Regions from separate parts of the Streptomyces sp. NPDC051364 genome, predicted to be linked through region 1. Evidence: riboswitches for the same ligand, from Rfam matches in the RefSeq annotation. Region 1 holds a riboswitch; the other holds the start of a gene.
The links. A riboswitch is a leader RNA that binds a small molecule or an ion and turns the genes downstream of it on or off. The one in region 1 is predicted to bind ZMP and ZTP.

Region 1 (9,341 bases):
GTGCGTCTCCTGCAGGGCGACGTACTGGCGGATGGCTCCGAGGTAGTTCCCGAGGTGGAACGAACCGGAGGTGGGCTGGATACCGGAGAGCGCGCGAGGACGATCAGAAGCCATGGCTCCATTCTCTCAGGTACCGAAGCCCTGCCGGGCCGCACCCGACCGATTCCCGCGGCTCCGCCCCGGACCCCGCGCCTCAAACGCCGGCGGGGCTGGATTTGCCGCACAGCGGCATCTTCAGCCCGTCCGGCGTTCGAGGACGTCCCGGGTCAGGACAGGGGGAGGCCCGGGGCCGGGAAGGCCGACAGGAGATCCGCCACCTCCGTGCGGATTGCCGCAAGGGCCGACTCGTCCGACTTGGCGGCGGCGTCCACGGCTCGGGAGATCCAGTCCGCCACCACCGGCATGTGCTCCACGCCCAGGCCCCGCGACGTCAGCGACGGCGTGCCGATGCGGATGCCCGACGGGTCGAACGGCTTGCGCGGGTCGAACGGGACCGTGTTGTAGTTCACCACGATCCCCGCGCGGTCCAGCGCCTTGGCCGCCACCTTGCCCGGGACCCCCCGCGAGGTCAGGTCCATCAGGATCAGGTGGTTGTCCGTACCGCCCGAGACCAGGTCGAAGCCCCGGGAGAGCAGGGCCGCCGCCAGCGCCTTCGCGTTCGCCACCACCGCATGCGCGTACGTCACGAACGACGGCTGCGCCGCCTCGTGCAGCGCCACCGCGATGCCCGCCGTCGTCTGGTTGTGCGGACCGCCCTGGAGGCCCGGGAACACCGCCTTGTCGATGGCCTTCGCGTGCTCCTCCCGGCACATCAGCATGGCGCCCCGCGGGCCGCGCAGCGTCTTGTGGGTAGTCGTGGAGACCACGTCCACGTGCCCGACGGGCGACGGGTGCGCCCCGCCCGCGATCAGGCCCGCGATGTGCGCCACGTCCGCGACCAGGATCGAGCCCGCCTCCTGCGCGATCGAGGCGAACGCCTCGAAGTCGATCGTGCGCGGGAGCGCCGTACCGCCACAGAAGATGATCTTCGGGCGCTCCGCGAGCGCGAGGTCGCGCACCGCGTCGTAGTCGATCAGGCCCGTCTCGGCGGACACCCCGTACTGCACGCCCCGGAACCAGGACCCCGTCGCCGAGACGCCCCAGCCGTGCGTCAGGTGCCCGCCCATCGGCAGGGCCATGCCCATCACCGTGTCGCCGGGCTTCGCGAAGGCCAGGTACACCGCGAGGTTCGCCGGCGAGCCGGAGTACGGCTGGACGTTGGCGTGGTCCACCCCGAACAGGCCCTTCGCCCGCTCGACGGCCAGCGCCTCGACGCGGTCGATGTTCTGCTGGCCCTCGTAGTAGCGGCGGCCCGGGTAGCCCTCGCTGTACTTGTTCTGCAGCACCGTGCCGGAGGCCTCGAGCACGGCGGCGGACACGTAGTTCTCACTGGGTATCAGGCGCAGGGTCTCCGCCTGCAGGGATTCCTCGGCGGTGACGTAGGACGCCAGCTCGGGGTCGGTGGCAAGAAGGGCGGGGTGGCGGCTCGCGCTCATGGCGGCTCCTCCGGGGTCGATGTCAGTTCTCGTCCCCGCGAGGCCCAGGCGAGCGGCCCTGAATGCGGTCGTGCGCGCACGACTCCCCCGGAGTTGGTTCTCCGTACGCCAGTCGCCGTGCGTGCCGCCCACCTTAGCGGGCGGTCCACAGGAAAGGTTTCCCCGTCCGGTATACGAGCGACGTATAGCCGTATACAAGGTGATGTGACGCCGGTGGCACCACCCTCGTCACCCCTGTCACCCGGCCCGCCTGACCGACGATCGGAGACCCCGTGTCGACAACTGCTGAAGCCATGCGTTCCGCCGAGGCCCACAGCGCGCACAACTACCACCCGCTGCCCGTCGTCGTGGCGTCCGCGGAAGGCGCGTGGATGACCGACGTGGAGGGCCGCCGCTACCTGGACATGCTCGCGGGCTACTCGGCGCTCAACTTCGGCCACGGCAACCGGCGTCTGCTCGACGCCGCCAAGGCGCAGCTGGAGCGGGTCACCCTCACGTCGCGGGCCTTCCACCACGACCGGTTCGCCGACTTCTGCACCGAGCTCGCCGCGCTGTGCGGCAAGGAGATGGTGCTGCCGATGAACACGGGTGCGGAGGCCGTGGAGACGGCGGTGAAGACCGCGCGCAAGTGGGGTTACGAGGTCAAGGGCGTCCCGGACGGGCAGGCCAAGATCGTGGTCGCGTCAGGCAACTTCCACGGCCGGACGACGACGATCGTGAGCTTCTCGACGGACCACGAGGCCCGCGACCACTACGGGCCCTACACGCCGGGGTTCGAGATCGTCCCGTACGGGGACCTCACCGCGCTCGCCGCGGCCGTCACGGCGAACACCGTGGCCGTGCTGCTGGAGCCGATCCAGGGCGAGGCGGGGGTGCTGGTGCCGCCCGCCGGGTACCTGCGGGGCGTACGGGAGCTCACGCGCGAGCGGAACGTGCTGTTCATGGCGGACGAGATCCAGTCGGGGCTGGGCCGGACCGGGAAGACGTTCGCGTGCGAGCACGAGGAGGTCGTGCCGGACGTGTACATCCTCGGCAAGGCGCTGGGCGGCGGCGTGGTCCCGGTGTCGGCCGTCGTCGCCGACCGGGACGTGCTCGGGGTGTTCCGGCCCGGCGAGCACGGCTCCACCTTCGGCGGCAACCCGCTGGCCTGCGCGGTCGCCCTGGAGGTGATCGCGATGCTGCGCACCGGCGAGTACCAGCAGCGCGCCACCGAGCTCGGCGACCACCTGCACCGGGAGCTGAACCTGCTGGTCGGCGGGGGTGCGGTGACCGCCGTACGCGGGCGCGGGCTCTGGGCCGGCGTCGACATCGCCCCGGGGCACGGCACGGGCCGGGAGATCTCCGAGAGGCTGATGGAGCTGGGCGTGCTGGTCAAGGACACGCACGGGTCGACGATCCGGATCGCGCCGCCGCTGGTGATCAGCAAGGAGGACCTGGACTGGGGCCTGGACCAGCTGCGGTCCGTGCTCGCAGCCGGCTGACCCCGGATCCGCCACCGCGGGCGCGGCCGGGAACCGGGCAGGTCCCCGGCCGCGCTTGCGGCTACAGGATGACGTGCGGCAGGAAGCGGGCGTATTCGTCCGTGACCGGGCCCGCCGACTCGCGGATGCCGAGGCCCGCCGCCTCCTCCTCCACGACCCACGCGCCGAGCACCACGCGGTTGCCGTCGAAGTCGGGCAGCGGGGCCAGGCCCTGGAAGACGTACGCCTCGCCCTCGTCCGGTACGAACGGCTCGCCGCCGCCGGCCGGGTGCAGGGTGACCCCTGCGCCCTCGCGGCCCAGCAGGGGCTTCGCGGCGTACCCGGTGGTCTCCGCGAGCTCGCGCGGGCCGTCGAGGTAGGCCGGCAGCAGGTTCGGGTGCTCCGGGAAGAGCTCCCACAGGATCGCCAGCAGTGCCTTGTTGGACAGCAGCATCTTCCACAGTGGCTCGATCCAGGTGGTGGTCCCGGTTCCGCCGCCGTGGTCGTACGTACCGAGGACCTGCGGGCCGAACGCGTCGGTGGCCAGCCATTCCCACGGGTAGAGCTTGAAGCAGCTGCGGATGAAGCCGAGCTTCTGGTCCACGAACCGGCCGGACAGGCTGTCCCAGCCGATCTGCTCGACGGCCAGCGCCTCGGTCTCCAGGCCCGCCTGCTCGGCGGTCTCCTGGAGGTAGGCGACCGTCATCAGGTCCTCGCCGAGCTCGTCGGTCTCGGAGTGCGCGAAGTGCAGCGGGCCGGGCGGCAGCAGCTCCGCCTGCCGGCGCCAGGCCTCGACGAGCCGCTCGTGGAGGGAGTTCCACTGGTCGGCGCCGGGGAAGCGCTCCTCCATCCAGAACCACTGCGGACTGGCCGCCTCCACGAGGGAGGTGGGGGTGTCGGCGTTGTACTCCAGCATCTTGGCCGGGCTGCCGTCGCCCTCGTAGCGCAGGTCGAACCGGCCGTACAGGGACGGCTGTTCGGCGCGTCGGCGCCAGGACTCGGCGATGCGCTCCGCGAGGTGCGGGTCGGTGATGCCGAGGTCCGCGAAGCGGTCGTGCTCCACGATGTGCGCGGCCGCGGCCAGGCACATGGCGTGCAGCTCCTCGACGACGTTCTCCAGCGCCTCGACCTCGGGGAGCGAGAAGGAGTAGTACGCGCTCTCGTCCCAGTAGGGGCGCAGGGAGTCGTCGGGGTAGCGGGTGAGCGGGTAGACGAGCCCCTGCTCCTCGACGGTCTTCTGCCAGTCGGGGCGCGGCTCGATGGTGTGACGGCGCACGCGGTTCAGCCGCCGCTGGAGCTGGAGTGGCCGCCGATGCCGCCGCGGGTGACGGCGGACTTGTCGAAGCTGCCGCCGCTGACCCGGTTGTTGGAGACGCTGCCGCCGTAGTAGTACACGCCGCGGCTGCTGCTGCTTCCGCTGCCGCTCTTGCACTCCTTGCTGTTCAGCTTCTCCATGGTGGCGCGGTCCACGCAGCGCTTGTCGGGCTCGCTGCTGCTGCCGCAGGCCACGAGGGCGGCGGCGAGCAGGCCCATGCCGCCGAGGGCGACGCTGCCGGAGCGCATACGGCGTCGGGTGGTGCTGCTTCTACTACTACTGCTGCTGCTGCTGTCGTCCATGCCATCCATGGCGGACAGACTAGAACGGGGCGGCGAAGCGATGGAATCCGGCCGTCGAAACCCTCTCATCACCTCCATGACCTAGAGTCAATTCGTGCTTCTTGGGATGGTTTGCGCGCTCGGTGCGGCGGTCTGCTTCGGCACGGCGTCGGTCCTTCAGGCGATGGCCGCGCGGGCGGTGGAGCCGGGAACCGGGTCGGGGGTGGACACGGCACTGCTGCTGCGGGCGGCACGGCAGTGGCGGTACGTGCTGGGCCTGGGGCTGGACGCGGCCGGGTTCGTCCTCCAGATCGTGGCGCTGAAGAACATCCCGATCTACACGGTGGGGGCGGCGCTGGCGGCGAGCCTCGCGGTGACGGCGGTGGTCTCGGCGTGGCTGCTGCACGTACGGCTGCGCGGGGCCGAGTGGGGCGCGGTGGGCGTGGTGTGCGCGGGGCTGGCGATGCTGGGGCTGGCGTCGGGCGAGGAGGGCTCGGGGACGGGGTCGTTCGCGCTGCAGCTGGGGCTGCTGGTGGTGGCGGGGCTGGTGCTGCTGGTGGGGGCCGCGGCCGGCGGACTCCCGGACCGCTCCCGGGCGCTGGTCCTCGGCCTGGCGGCGGGGACGGGCTTCGGGGTGGTGGAGGTGGCGGTCCGCCTCATCGACGACATCTCGTTCGCGTCGCTCACGAACCCGGCGCTGTACGCACTGCTGCTGGGCGGGGGCGCGGCGTTCCTGCTGCTCACCTCGGCGCTGCAGCGGGGCTCGGTGACGACGGCCACGGCGGGCATGGTGATCGGCGAAACGATCGGCCCGGCGGTGGTCGGGGTGGTCTGGCTCGGCGACCGCACCCGCGAGGGCCTGACCTGGCTGGCCGTCCTCGGCTTCGCGGTATCGGTCGCCGGAGCCCTCCTCCTGACCCGCTTCGGCGAACCCCCGACGGAACCCGGCCCCGCCGGCGTCTGAGGCGCGGGGGCTCGGGGGCGGAGGCTCGGGGGCGGAGGCTCGGGGGCGGAGCCCCTGCAACGGCGCCGCACCGGGACCGGCACCCGCACCGGCCCCCGCACCCGCACCCGCACGCGTCACGGCAGAGCGGAAAGCAGGGCCGCCAGCGTCGGGGACCATGCGCTCGTCGATGGGGTCCCGTAGCCCACCACCAGCGCCTCGCGGGGCGGAAACCCCGCCTCCGGGTGGGTGTAGCGGGACAGGGTCTCCAGGGCCAGGTCCTGCCAGGCCGCGGCCCGGAGCACCGAGGCCTGCGTCCCCGCCGGGAGGTCCAGCACCGCGTGCAGGCCCGCCGCGATGCCCGACACCGCCACCCGGCCGGAGACGGCCGCGACCAGCTCGTCCCGGCGCCTCCGGTACCGCAGCCGCATCCCGCGCACGTGCCGGTCGTACGCCCCGGACCGGATGAACTCCGCGAGCGTCAGCTGGTCCAGCGCACTCGACGTCCAGTCGGTCCGCCCCTTCGCCGCGACGACCTCGTCCAGCAGCCCCGGCGGCACCACCATCCACCCCATCCGCAGCCCCGGCGCGAGCGACTTGCTCGCCGTGCCGAGGTACACCACCCGGTCCGGGTCCAGTCCCTGCAACGCCCCCACCGACTGGCGGTCGTAGCGGAACTCCCCGTCGTAGTCGTCCTCCAGGATCAGCCCGCCCGTGGTCCGGGCCCAGTCGACCGCCGCCGCCCGCCGGGCCGGGGTCAGTGCCGCCCCGGTGGGGAACTGATGGGCGGGGGTCAGCAGCACCGCCCCCGACTCGGCGGACAGGTCCGGCGTCCGCGCCCCCGAGGCGTCCACCGTCAGCGGCCGGGTCCGCAGCCCCGCTCCCGTCAGCAGGTCCCGGTGCAGGTCGAGGCTGTACCCCTCCACCGCCACCTCCCGTACCCGCCGCGCCCGCAGCACCCCCGCCAGCAGCGTCAGGGCATGCACGAACCCCGCGCACAGCACGATCCGCTCCGGGTCCGCGTACACCCCGCGCGCCCGCGCCAGGTACCCGGCGAGCGCCTCCCGCAGCTCCACCCGGCCCCGCGCGTCGATCCCGTACCCGAAGGCATCGTTCGGCGCGTCCGTCAGCGCCCGCCGGGCGGCCGTCAGCCAGGCGGCGCGCGGGAAGCCGCCCAGGTCCGGGGTGCCCGGCTGCAGGTTGTACGAGGGCCGCCGCCGCTCGGGATGCCGGACCCGGGCGGCGCCCGCGGGCCGCCGCGGCCGGGCCCGTTCGGCGACCCGGGTGCCCGAGCCCTGCCGGGCCGTCAGCCAGCCCTCGGCGACGAGCTCGGCGTACGCCTCCGCGACCGTGTTGCGCGCGATCCCGAGGTCGGCGGCGAACGACCGTGAGGACGGCAGCCGGGTCCCGGGCGCCAGCCGCCCGCTGCGCGCGGCCTCGCGCAGCGCGTCGGCGAGACCGGCCCGCAGACCTCGCCCGGCGGAGAGGTCCAGATGCAGGTCGGCACCGAAAGTGGCCCATGATTCCGTCATGGATATGGACCATATCGGCGGGCCGCCTGCTGCCTAGGGTGGAGACATGACCACCACGCACGAACACACCGCCGCACACGCACCCGAGCACACCCCCCGCATGGGCTGGGCCCAGCACGCACCCGAGGTCTACAAGGCCATCGTGGGCCTGGAGATCGCCTCGAAGAAGGGCCTGGACCCGGTCCTGGTCGAGCTGGTCAAGATCCGCGCCTCGCAGCTCAACCACTGCGCGTTCTGCCTGGACATGCACTCGAAGGACGCGCTCGCCGCGGGCGAGAGCGTCGAGCGGATCGTCCAGCTCGCCGCCTGGGAGGAGTCGCGCCACTTCTACACCGAGAAGGAGGCCGCGGCGCTCGAGCTGACCGAGGCCGTGACCGTCCTGACCGACGGGTTCGTTCCCGACGAGGTGTACGAGAGGGCCGCGAAGCACTTCGAGGAGAAGGAGCTCGCCCAGCTGATCGCCGTGATCGCGACGATCAACGTCTGGAACCGCTTCGCGGTGACCACCCGCATGGTCCCGGGCCACTACACGCCGGGCATGTTCAAGTAGCGGGCAGCCGGTCCGGCGGCCGGACTGACGACCGCTGTCAGTCCGGCCGGAACGAGCCCAGGGCCGCCGCCACGCGCGTGCGGACGGCCTTGGCCTCGGCGACCGGGCCGAACCCCATGAGCACCCAGCGGCTGCCGTCGGACGCGACGGTCAGCCGCCCGACGGCGTGCACGGTCTCGTTCAGGCTCCCGTCGGGGAGTTCGTAGACGATCTCGCAGCCCGTGGTGTCCCTCGATTCGAGCGAGATCCGCCGGAAGCCGTCCCGGGAACTCAGCTCCTTGGTGCCCTCGACCAGGACCTCGCACGGGTTGTCGGGGCCGCTGGTGATCCGGAGGACCTGGAGCAGGCTGTCCCGGCCCGTCTCGGGGCGGAACACCGTGCCGGCTGCGGTGCCGCTCTCGGAGGTGCTGAGCTGCCAGTCGTCCGGGACCGCGACCTGGAAGCCCGACCCGGCACTGCGCAGCACCTTGTACCCGTCGGGCAGCGCCGTCGTCGGGTCCGCCATCAGGTACGAGGTCGCCAGCGCGGCCCCGCCGACGGTCACCGCCACGCCGATCGCGATCCCGAGGCGGAGCCGCCACCGGCGCCCCGTGCGCTGCGCGGGCGGGGCGTCGGCCGCGGTGTCCGCGTCCTCCGGGTCCGGCGGCTCGGTGCCCGGCGGGTAGGCCGGCATCGGCGGGAGCTTCGGCCCCCCGGGTCCTGGCTCCCCGCGCCCGGCCCCGGGCTCAGGGCGCCCCCGTCGGCTGCGCCGCTCCGGGTCCTCCGGGCGCTCCCACTGCTGCGACTGCGGGTTCCAGCGGACGGGGCCGCTCTCCGGGGCCACGGATCACCCCCCGAACGAGGTCAGCAGGGCGGCCAGCGCCGTGGCCGCGCTCACCGAGTCCACCAGCGGGGCCCACCGTTCCAGCGCCCCGCGCAGCCGGGCGGGCAGGCCCGGCCGGAACTCCTCGCCCGCCGACTCCAACTCCTGGGCCGCCGCGTCCAGTTCGGCATCGAGGGCGGCCCGCCCGTCGCTGCGCGGCAGCCGTACGAGGGCCGCGCGGAGGTCTCGTACGGCCTCCAGCAGCTCCTCCGCGGTCGGGCCGGCCGCACCTGTGCCCGGGTCCGTACCGGCGTGGTTGACCGTGCTGTTGCCGACGTCCGTGCCGCCGATGCTGAAGGCGCTGCCCTGCACGTCGCCGATCCGCACCGAGGGCAGCGGCTGCCCGGCGTCTGCGCTACTTGCCACTTCTGCTCTCCTTGCCCGCGCGCACGCGCCCGTCCTTGCGTTCCGCCTTGTCCGTCGTCCCGTTGTTCACCGTGCTGTTGTGGCTCACGCCGTGGATCCCGAAGGCGCTGTTGCTCACCGACTGGATGAACACCCCGCCTTCCGCGACGTTGACGGCGCGCTCCGCGAACTCCTCGGTGTGCCAGCCCGCGTCGTGCAGCGCCAGCGTCACGCCGCCGACGATCCGCTCCTGGATGGTCTTCAGGTACCGGTCCAGGTCCATCAGCTGGAACAGCGATCCGTCCTCCTGCGACGCCAGTTCGCGTACGGAGGCGGCCGGCCCCGCCGCGTACGCGACGCCGTGCCCGGCGGTCGCCAGCCGCCACGGGACCCGGCAGGCCCCGCCCAGCGTCGCGAGGGCCACGCCGAGGGAGCCGGGCGCATGGGTGAGGGCCAGGAGCACCTTGGCCACGGGGGTGTTGCGGCGGTACCGGCGGGCGATGTCGTCGGCCCGCTGG
Region 2 (9,341 bases), on a different contig from region 1:
TCCGCCGCAGCCTGCCCACCGACCTGGTCACCAAGACCGCCCAGGGCTGGATCCCGCGCTGCGGGGAGAAGCAGTTCAACATCTCGTGCAGCCGCGACCTCCTCGACTCGGTGGTCCGCGCCCGGGTGACCGGCCTGCGCGGCGTCACCACGCTCCAGCAGAGCCGCGTACAGGCCCTGGAGGGTACGGCGGCCCGCGTCACCGGCGTCCGCGTCGACACCCCCGGCGAGGCGGGCCGGCTGCTGACCGCCGACCTCGTGGTGGACGCGAGCGGGCGCGGCTCCCGGGCCCGGGCCTGGCTGCGTGAACTCGGGGTCGGCGGGATCAGACAGGCCCAGGTCGACTCCGGCCTGGTGTACGCGACCCGGATCTTCGAAGCCCCCGCGGGAGCCCACGAGATGGGCTTCCCGATCGTCAACGTGCAGTCCGATCCGCGGGTGCACGTACCCGGGCAGACGGCGACGATCGTGCCCATCGAGAACGGCCAGTGGCAGGCCACCCTGTCCGGCACCCGAGGCGGCCAGCCCACCGGCGACCCCGAGCAGTTCATCCCGTTCGCCAAGGGCATCCGCGATCCCGTCGTCGGCGAGCTCCTCGAGGGCAGGAAGCCCCTCACGGACGTCGCCGTCACCCAGGGCACAGCCAACCGCAGGGTCTACTTCGAGAAGGCGGACCTGCCCGACGGCTTCTTCGCCGTCGGCGACTCCGTCGCCACCTTCAACCCGCTGTACGGACAGGGCATGACGGTCGCCGCCCAGGGCCTGCTGGCCGTACGCGCCCTGCTGCGGGCCAAGGGCCTCGCCCATCCCGGCTTCGGCCGTGAGGCGCAGCGCGCGCTCGTCCCGCAGGTGGCCACCGCCTGGGAGCTCGCCACCTCGCAGGACATCCTGTATCCCGGGGCCACCGGCATGAAGCCGCGGGCCGGCGCCGGGATGCTCAACGCGTACGTCAGCCGGCTGATGACCGGGGCCACCACGCGGGAGGCGCTGACCGCCGCATTCCTCCAGGTCATCACCATGAGCAGCCCGCCCACGTCCTGGCTGCGCCCCTCGGTGGTCTGGCACGTGCTGCGCGCCTCGGACCGGGGCGCGCTGAAGGCGCCGCCGCTGACCGCGGCCGAGCGGGCCGTCGCGGAGCTCGACCAGGGGTCCGGCCCGGTCGACCCGGCGGGCCCGGCCGACCCCGTGGGCCCGGTCGGTCCCGTCGGTCCCGTCGGCCAGGCGCGATGACCGACGGTCTCATCCTGTACGTACCGGGATCGGTGATGATCCTGGCACTGCTGATCAAGGCGCCGACCCTGCGCCGGGGCTGGGACCAGCCGCTCATGCGGGCCGTGTGCACCCTGCTCGTCGTCGGCTGCATGGTCATGTTCCTGGCGGCTCCGCCGACGATCTCCGCGGTCAACCGGCTCACCGGCATCGTCAACTTCTCCGCCCCGCTGGTGTACAGCGTGCTGACCGCGTTCTCGGGGTCGTGCATCGTGCTGGTCCTGCAGTGGGGCGGCGGCCCGCCTGCGGTCGTCCGGCGGGCGACCCGGCTGACGGTGGCCGCGTTCGGCGCCGTCACGCTGCTCATCGTCGTCCTCTTCGCGATCGGCGACGCGCCGGTGGAGCGGCTGCGCGACCTGGACACGTACTACGCCAACACACCGTGGCTGCGCGAGATGATCGTCTGCTACCTGCTCGCGCACACCGTGGGCAGTTCGACGCTCACCGTGCTGTGCTGGAAGTGGCTGCTGCGCGTGCGCCCCTCGCTGCGTCCGCTGCGCACCGGACTGGCCCTGATCGTGCTCGGCGGGTTGCTGGACCTGGGCTACCTCGTCACGAAGTGGGCGGCGGTGGGCGCCCGCTGGGCGGGCCGCGACTGGGACGGTCTGTCGACGTACGTGGCCCCGCCGTTCGCCTCCGCGGCGGCCCTGATGGTGGGGTCGGGGTTCATCGTGCCGCTGGTCGGCGGCTCGGCGGCCTGGCGGGACTTCAGCCGGTACCGGCGGCTGCACCCGCTGTGGAAGGCGCTGCGCGGGTTCGCCGCGTCGAGTGTGACGACCGTGCCGCTGACCTGGTGGTCGCCGATCGGGATCCGGCTGATCCACCGCGAGTCGGTGATCGACGACGGGATCCTGGCGCTGGGCCGCTGGTTCGACCCGGCCGTACGGGGCGCCGCGTACGAGGCCGCGCTCGGCCAGGGCATGTGCGAGTCGCAGGCTTCGGTCGTGGCCGATGCGGCCATGCTCGCCGCGGCCTGCCGGCGCCGGGAGGCAGCCGAGGCCGCCGAAGCCGCCGAGGCTCTCGTCCCGGCGGACGCGGACGGCGCCGGGGAGCACCCGGCCGAGGCCGATCAGGGGCTGCCCGAGCCGCACCGGCTGGACTCCCGGCCGCTCGCGGCACTGGCCCGGGAGTTCCGCGCCTCCCCCATCGTGGCGGCCGTACGGCGGGACCCGGCAACCCTGTGAGCGGCCCGCGCGGAGGTCGGCGTCAGCCGGCGAGGGCGTCCTCGGGCTCGGGGTTGCGGGCGAGCCAGGCTCCGTACGCCCGCACCCTGCGCCAGTGCTGGAGCTGGTCGAGGGCGAACGTCGCCCGCGGGGAGGCCTCCGGGCGCGGTTCCAGGCCGCGGGCCAGCCGGTGCAGCTGGAAGCGTACGAAGGCCAGCAGCCCGGCGCCGGCCAGGTCCCGGTCCTTCCAGTGCAGCCGCTCCACCGTCACGCGTACGTCCTCCCCGGCGCGCCAGCGGGCCGGCAGGTCGGGGCGGAACGCCAGGGCCGAGGCGAGCCCCACCACGGACACACCGCGCTCCAGGACCTTCTGCGCGGTCGCCTGGCGGCCTATCCCCCCGGTCAGCATCAGCGGCATCGTGGCCGAGCCCAGGAACTGCTCGGCGAAGGAGAGGAAGTACGCCTCGCGTTCCAGCGTCCGCAGATCGGCGGTGCGGCCCAGGGTCGCGGGGCTCTCGACGCTCCCGCCGGACAGTTCGACCAGGTCGACGCCGAGGCCGCCGAGGACCGCGAGGACCTGCGCCGCCTCCTCGGTGTCGAAGCCGCCGCGCTGGAAGTCGGCGGTGTTGAGCTTGACCCCGACCGCGAAGCCGGGGCCCACCTGCGCGCGGACGGCGCCGACGACCTCGGTGAGCAGCCGGACCCGGTTCTCCAGACTGCCGCCCCAGCGGTCGGTGCGCCGGTTGACGAGCGGGGAGAGGAACTGGCTGAGGAGGTAGCCGTGGGCGGCGTGGATCTGCACCCCGTCGAAGCCGGCCTCCTCGGCCCGCCGGGCCGTGACCGCGAACCGGGCGACGGTGGCCTCGATGTCGGCCTCGCTCATCGCGGTGGGGCGGGCGAAGCGCTTGGTGTGCCTGCCGAGGCTCACCCCTATGTCGGAGGGCGCCCAGGCCGTGCCGGGCATCTCCGAGCCGACCTGCCGGCCGGGGTGGTTGATCTGCATCCAGACCCGGCCGCCGCCGCAGGACGCGGCTTCGGCCCAGCGGCGGAAGGGGCCGAGCGGGGAGCTGGCGTCGAGGACGATCGTCCCCGGCGCGGTCAGCGCCCGGCGGTCGACCATGACGTTCCCGGTGATCAGCAGCCCGGCGCCGCCCTGGGCCCAGCGGCGGTAGAGCCGTTCGATGCGCTCGTCCGGCAGCTGGCCGGACCCGGCGAGGCTCTCCTCCATGGCGGCCTTCGCCAAGCGGTTCGGCAGGGCCGTCCCGTTGGGCAGCTCCAGTGGCGTGAACAGGTCCATCAGCAGTTCCCCCAGGAAACGTGTTGCACGTGTCATCGCGCGCCCCGCGCAAAACATACCGCCCCCTCCCCGGCCTCCGTCAGGCTGCTGCGTGAACCGGTTCGCCGGCTCCTCGGCCGGGTGCTCCGCATCCGTGGGTCCCTTGAGGCGCTTGGTGAGAACGGCCGGGGAACGCCGCCACCGCACCGCCGCGACGACCGAGTCGGCTGCCTCAGGACGTCGGGCCTCCGGCCCTGCACCCCGCCCTGCACCGCGCCCGGCGGGGCGGCGGCGCACCGGTCGCGCCGCCGGTGGCGGGTGTAGGAAATCGGACACCCGGGGATGCGGAACGCCCCGGGCCGAAGGGCCCGGGGCGTTCACCGTTCACCGTGCGCGTGCGGGGCGGATCAGAGCTCGGCGAGCGCGAGCCCCGCCTGGGCGGCGGCCGCCTGCACGGTCTGCTCCAGCAGGACGGCGATGGTCATCGGGCCGACGCCGCCGGGGACCGGGGTGATCAGCGAGGCACGGGCGGCGGCCGACTCGAAGTGGACGTCGCCGACGTTGCCCTCGTTGTAGCCGGCGTCCAGGACCACGGCGCCCGGCTTGATGTCCTCGCCGCGGATGAACTCGGCCTTGCCGACGGCGGCGACCAGCACGTCGGCCTGGCGCACGATCGAGGGCAGGTCCACGGTGCGGGAGTGGCAGTAGGTGACGGTGGCGTTCTGCTCCAGCAGGAGCATGCCGGCCGGCTTGCCCAGGATCGCGCTGCGGCCGACGACGACGGCGTGCTTGCCGGTCAGGTCCACGTCGTATTCGGCGAGGAGCCGCATGATCCCGCCGGGGGTGCAGGAGACGAAGCCCGGCAGCCCGAAGCCCATGGCGGCGAAGGAGTGCATGGTGACGCCGTCGACGTCCTTGCCGGGGGCGATGGCCTCGAAGGCGGCGCGCTCGTCGATGTGGTGCGGGACGGGGTGCTGCAGCAGGATGCCGCTGATCTCCGGGTCCTCGGAGAGGGCCGTGAGGGCGGCGACGAGCTCCTCGGTGGTGGTCTCGGCCGGCAGCTCCACGTGGCGGGAGGTGATCCCGGCCTTGGCGCAACGGTTCTGCTTCATCCGTACGTACGTGACGGACGCCGGGTCCTCGCCGACCAGCACGGTCGCGAGGCAGGGAGCGGTACCGGTGCGCTCGGTGATCTTCGCCGCGAGGACGGCGGTCTGCTCCGAGATGCGGCGGGCGAGGGCGGTGCCGTCCATCAGCCGGGCACGGGCGGTGGCAGTCTGGGCAGTCGTCACGGGGTCTCCTGAACGTCGCTGCGGATCGCGGTTCGCCCAGGCGCGCGGCAGTCGACGTACCGGAGTGCGCGGTACGCCGGGCCGCTCCCCGGTGGTGATCCACCCGAACGCCAGTCACGGCCCGCCGACCACTGTAGTCGACCAATCCGGTGGATGCCGGGCGTCCAACCTGGGACGATCAGTGCATGACGCGCACTTTCGACCATCTTGTCGCCGAGGCCGAGTCCGTCTCCGTGGACGGCTGGGACTTCTCCTGGCTCGACGGCCGGGCCACCGAGCAGCGCCCCTCCTGGGGCTACCAGCGGCTGATGGCCGAGCGCCTGGCCCGGGTCCGGTCCGCGCTGGACATCCAGACCGGCGGCGGCGAGGTCCTGGCCGGGTCCGGTCCGCTGCCGCCACTGACGGCGGCCACCGAGTCCTGGCCGCCCAACATCGAGAAGGCGACGCGGCTGCTGCACCCGCTGGGCGCGGTGGTGGTCGCGGACTCCGACGAGCCGCCGCTGCCCTTCGGCGACGACGCCTTCGAGCTGGTGACCAGCCGGCACCCGGTGACCATCTGGTGGGAGGAGATCGCGCGGGTGCTGACGCCGGGCGGCACCTACCTCTCGCAGCAGGTCGGACCGGCGAGCGTCTTCGAGCTCGTCGAGTACTTCCTCGGCGCGCAGCCGGAGGAGGTCCGGCGCGCCCGGCACCCCGACGACGCCGGCGCAGACGCCACCCGGGCCGGCCTCGAGGTCGTCGCTCTGCGCTCCGAAAGACTGCGTACGGAGTTCCACGACATCGGAGCCGTGATCTACTTTCTCCGGAAGGTGATCTGGATGGTGCCCGGCTTCACGGTCGGGCAGTACCGGGACCGGCTGCGCGAGCTCCACGAACAGATCGAACGCGACGGTCCGTTCGTGGCGCATACCGCCCGTTTCCTCATCGAAGCCCGCAAAACGGGCTGACGGGAAAGGCCGCGGAGACGCGGACGGATCCACGGCCGATCGGTTGCGCGCCCACAGCGTGGCGCAGGTCACTCAATTCAGCGCGTAACGAATCGACTCGGGCATGCGATGAACCGACAGGTGTCCTCGCGCGGCCCCGGAATACAGACCCCCCTCGGGTCTGTTTCCCGAGTTCGCGCGATGATGTCCCGCCCACTCCTTATCTGTTCGCAACGAGAGGCTCCTTGTGTCGCTCAGCCCGTCCCGTACGTTCCCTCCGGAGATCGCCGAATCGGAGGCCCTCGTCGCGCTCGTAGAGCGCGGCCGCGAGCAGGGTCACATCAACGGTGACGACGTGCGCCAGGCCTTCGAGGCCGGCCGCATCCCGGTGGACCAGTGGAAGCGGGTCCTGCGCAGCCTGAACCAGGTCCTGGACGAGGAGGGTGTCGCGCTGCACGTCAGCGCCGCCCCCGCCACGAAGGCTGCCGCGAAGAAGCCCCGCAAGGCGGCCGCCGCGCCTGCCCGCACCGTGACCAAGAAGGCGGCCGCCGCGCCGCGCCCCATCGGTGCGCGCAAGGCCTCGGCCACCAGCCCGGCCACCGCCACCGCGTCGGCGATATCCGCTTCGCCGGCCGCGGCCACCGAGGACGAGGTGGCGGCCGACGCCGTCGCCGAGCCGAAGAAGCGGACGGTCAAGAAGACCGCCGCGAAGAAGACCGCGGTGAAGAAGACCGCCGCGGCCAAGAAGACCGGCGCCAAGGATGCCGACGAGGGCGAGACCCCGGCCGCCGAGGGTGAGGACTGGGCCGCCGAGGACCTCGCCGACGACGCCGAGGAGGAGGCCCCCAAGCCCGGCGGCACCCAGGGCTTCGTCCTGTCCGACGACGACGAGGACGACGCCCCGGCGCAGACGGTCATGGTGGCCGGCGCCACCGCCGACCCCGTCAAGGACTACCTCAAGCTCATCGGCAAGGTGCCGCTCCTCAACGCCGAGCAGGAGGTCGAGCTCGCCAAGCGCATCGAGGCGGGCCTCTTCTCCGAGTACAAGCTCGAAGAGGAGGAGGACCACAAGCCCGCCTTCAAGCGCGAGCTGGAGATCCTGGTCGAGGACGGCCGCCGCGCCAAGAACCACCTGCTGGAGGCCAACCTCCGTCTCGTGGTCTCGCTGGCCAAGCGCTACACCGGCCGCGGCATGCTCTTCCTGGACCTGATCCAGGAGGGCAACGTCGGCCTGATCCGCGCCGTGGAGAAGTTCGACTACACCAAGGGCTTCAAGTTCTCCACGTACGCGACCTGGTGGATCCGGCAGGCGATCACGCGTGCCATGGCCGACCAGTCGCGCACCATCCGCATCCCCGTCCACATGGTCGAGATCATCAACAAGCTGGCGCGCGTCCAGCGCCAGATGCTCCAGGACCTCGGCCGGGAGCCCACTCCGGAGGAGCTGGGCAAGGAACTCGACATGACCCCCGAGAAGGTCATCGAGGTCCAGAAGTACGGCCGCGAGCCGATCTCCCTGCACACCCCCCTGGGTGAGGAGGGCGACAGCGAGTTCGGTGACCTGATCGAGGACTCCGAGGCGGTCGTCCCGGCCGACGCGGTGAGCTTCACCTTCCTCCAGGAGCAGCTGCAGTCGATCCTGGGCACGCTCTCCGAGCGTGAGGCGGGCGTCGTCTCGATGCGTTACGGCCTGAACGACGGCCAGCCCAAGACCCTGGACGAGATCGGCCGCGTGTACGGGGTCACCCGTGAGCGCATCCGCCAGATCGAGTCCAAGACCATGTCGAAGCTGCGCCACCCGTCGCGTTCGCAGGTGCTGCGCGACTACCTGGACTAAGCCCGGACTAAGCCGGCCCGCGCCCTCAGGCCAGTCGGAAGACCGGCCCCGGGGCGTGAACGGCAGGGAAGCACCCTGCGGAACCGGACAGGCGTGCTCGCGCCGGATCCGCAGGGTGTCGCACCACCCGTCCGTGATCACCAGCACCGGGGCCTGCGGAGGGAAGTCCTCCGCACGCCGGAGCAGGTCGATCGCGGGTTGGAGCACGGTCCCGCCCCGCCCGCGCTCCTTTACTCGCCCCGCGATTTCGGTGGGGGGCAGATAGCCCGCTTCGTACGGCGCCGCGTCGCAGAACACGACGCGTGCCGCCGGTACGTCGCGGGCTTCCGCGTACCACCAGCGGGCGAGCTGCGCGTCCCAGGGCACGGGCGGGTGGGCCGGCGCCCGGATCTCCTGGACCAGTCCGGCGGGCAGCAGTCCGCGCTCCCCGCAGGCGTGCAGGTCGAAGCCCTGGACGAGGCCGCGCCGGTAGAAATCGTCCAGGTCTGTGTACGGGAGGCTGCCCGCGTGGGGCAGCGGCTCGCCCAGGAGGTCCCCGAGGCCCTTGCCGCGCAGGGGTCTACAGCCGGCGCTGCCGGCGCAGGTCGGCGGCGATGCGGTCGTAGACCTCCTCGACGGAGGTTTTCCGCCGCAGGGCGGTTGCCGGGTGCCTCAGTGCTCCAGCAGGTGCTTCAGCTTCTCCTCGTTGCGCGGCATCTCCTTGCGGGCGTACGGCTTGACCACGAGCGGTGCGATGACCCTGCCGATTCCGTGGGCCTCGAAGTCGAGGTCGAGGGTCACGCGCGAGCGCTTTCCGCCGTCGAGGGGTTCGATGGTCCCGCGCACATCCCCGCGTACGGGTCCGTCGAGCCCGTGCAGGCGCCAGCTGCGCGGCGGGTCGAGCTCCTTGACCTCCATGGTCATCGGGAACTCCCGCTTGCCCATGCGCCGGGTGACCTTGACCTTCGAACCGACGTGGAGGGGTGCGCCGTCGAGCGGGTGGGCGGAGACGGCGCTGTCCTGCCACTCCGGCAGGTGCGTGGGGTCCGTCACGTAGTCGAAGACGTCTTCGGGACTGCGGGAGATGTCGATGCTTTCTCTGATCGCGGACATGGCGACCCCTTCACTGCCCCCTGCTTGTCCTCTCGTTTCCTCTCATTCCAAACTACCGCGCAGGTCAGGCGGTGGCTCGGTGCCCGGCTCGGTGCTTTCGGGCGGACATCGCGGCGTAGACGAGGACGCCCGCGAAGAGGAACAGGACGCCCTGGTAGACGGCCGCGTAGCCGGAGCCGGCGACCAGCCACATCGAGAAGCCGAAGGCCAGGCCGGCGAGGACGCCGTCGCGGACCAGGCGGCCGCGGTGGACGCGCTCGGACTGCCCGGAGAGCAGGAAGTAGATCTGCGCGGCGCTGGAGAGCAGGTACGGGACGGTCGCCGTGAAGGTGGTGACCAGGACGAGGACCTCGAAGACCCCGTCCGAGCCCAGCGTGTAGTTGTAGATCGTCAGGCCGGAGGCCAGGACGACGGTGACGAGCACGCCGACCACCGGGACGCCCCGCTTCTTCGCCTCGAAGACCTTCGGGAAGAGCCCGTCGCGGGC

Region 2: it holds a riboswitch for ZMP and ZTP, as region 1 does, so the genes downstream of both, AB0M76_RS05035 (bifunctional 5,10-methylenetetrahydrofolate dehydrogenase/5,10-methenyltetrahydrofolate cyclohydrolase) here and glyA (serine hydroxymethyltransferase) in region 1, are expected to answer to the same signal.

What each region holds. Positions count from the first base shown of each region.
Region 1 is NZ_JBFBAH010000006.1:147,548-156,888, forward strand. It holds gene trpS (tryptophan--tRNA ligase) at 1-114, opposite strand, end outside; gene glyA (serine hydroxymethyltransferase) at 267-1,535, opposite strand; ZMP/ZTP riboswitch at 1,571-1,661, opposite strand; gene rocD (ornithine--oxo-acid transaminase) at 1,808-3,016, shown strand; gene AB0M76_RS15345 (glutathionylspermidine synthase family protein) at 3,078-4,271, opposite strand; gene AB0M76_RS15350 (hypothetical protein) at 4,277-4,621, opposite strand; gene AB0M76_RS15355 (hypothetical protein) at 4,719-5,555, shown strand; gene AB0M76_RS15360 (PLP-dependent aminotransferase family protein) at 5,672-7,066, opposite strand; gene AB0M76_RS15365 (carboxymuconolactone decarboxylase family protein) at 7,113-7,616, shown strand; gene AB0M76_RS15370 (hypothetical protein) at 7,654-8,289, opposite strand; gene AB0M76_RS15375 (hypothetical protein) at 8,443-8,844, opposite strand; gene AB0M76_RS15380 (hypothetical protein) at 8,834-9,341, opposite strand, start outside.
Region 2 is NZ_JBFBAH010000002.1:246,799-256,139, reverse strand. It holds gene AB0M76_RS05050 (pyridine nucleotide-disulfide oxidoreductase) at 1-1,229, shown strand, start outside; gene AB0M76_RS05045 (MAB_1171c family putative transporter) at 1,226-2,452, shown strand; gene AB0M76_RS05040 (NADH:flavin oxidoreductase/NADH oxidase family protein) at 2,475-3,764, opposite strand; gene AB0M76_RS05035 (bifunctional 5,10-methylenetetrahydrofolate dehydrogenase/5,10-methenyltetrahydrofolate cyclohydrolase) at 4,115-4,960, opposite strand; ZMP/ZTP riboswitch at 5,027-5,127, opposite strand; gene AB0M76_RS05030 (methyltransferase domain-containing protein) at 5,185-5,946, shown strand; gene AB0M76_RS05025 (RNA polymerase sigma factor) at 6,173-7,762, shown strand; partial or broken gene AB0M76_RS05020 (hypothetical protein) at 7,808-8,381, opposite strand; gene AB0M76_RS05015 (SRPBCC family protein) at 8,414-8,854, opposite strand; gene AB0M76_RS05010 (amino acid permease) at 8,919-9,341, opposite strand, start outside.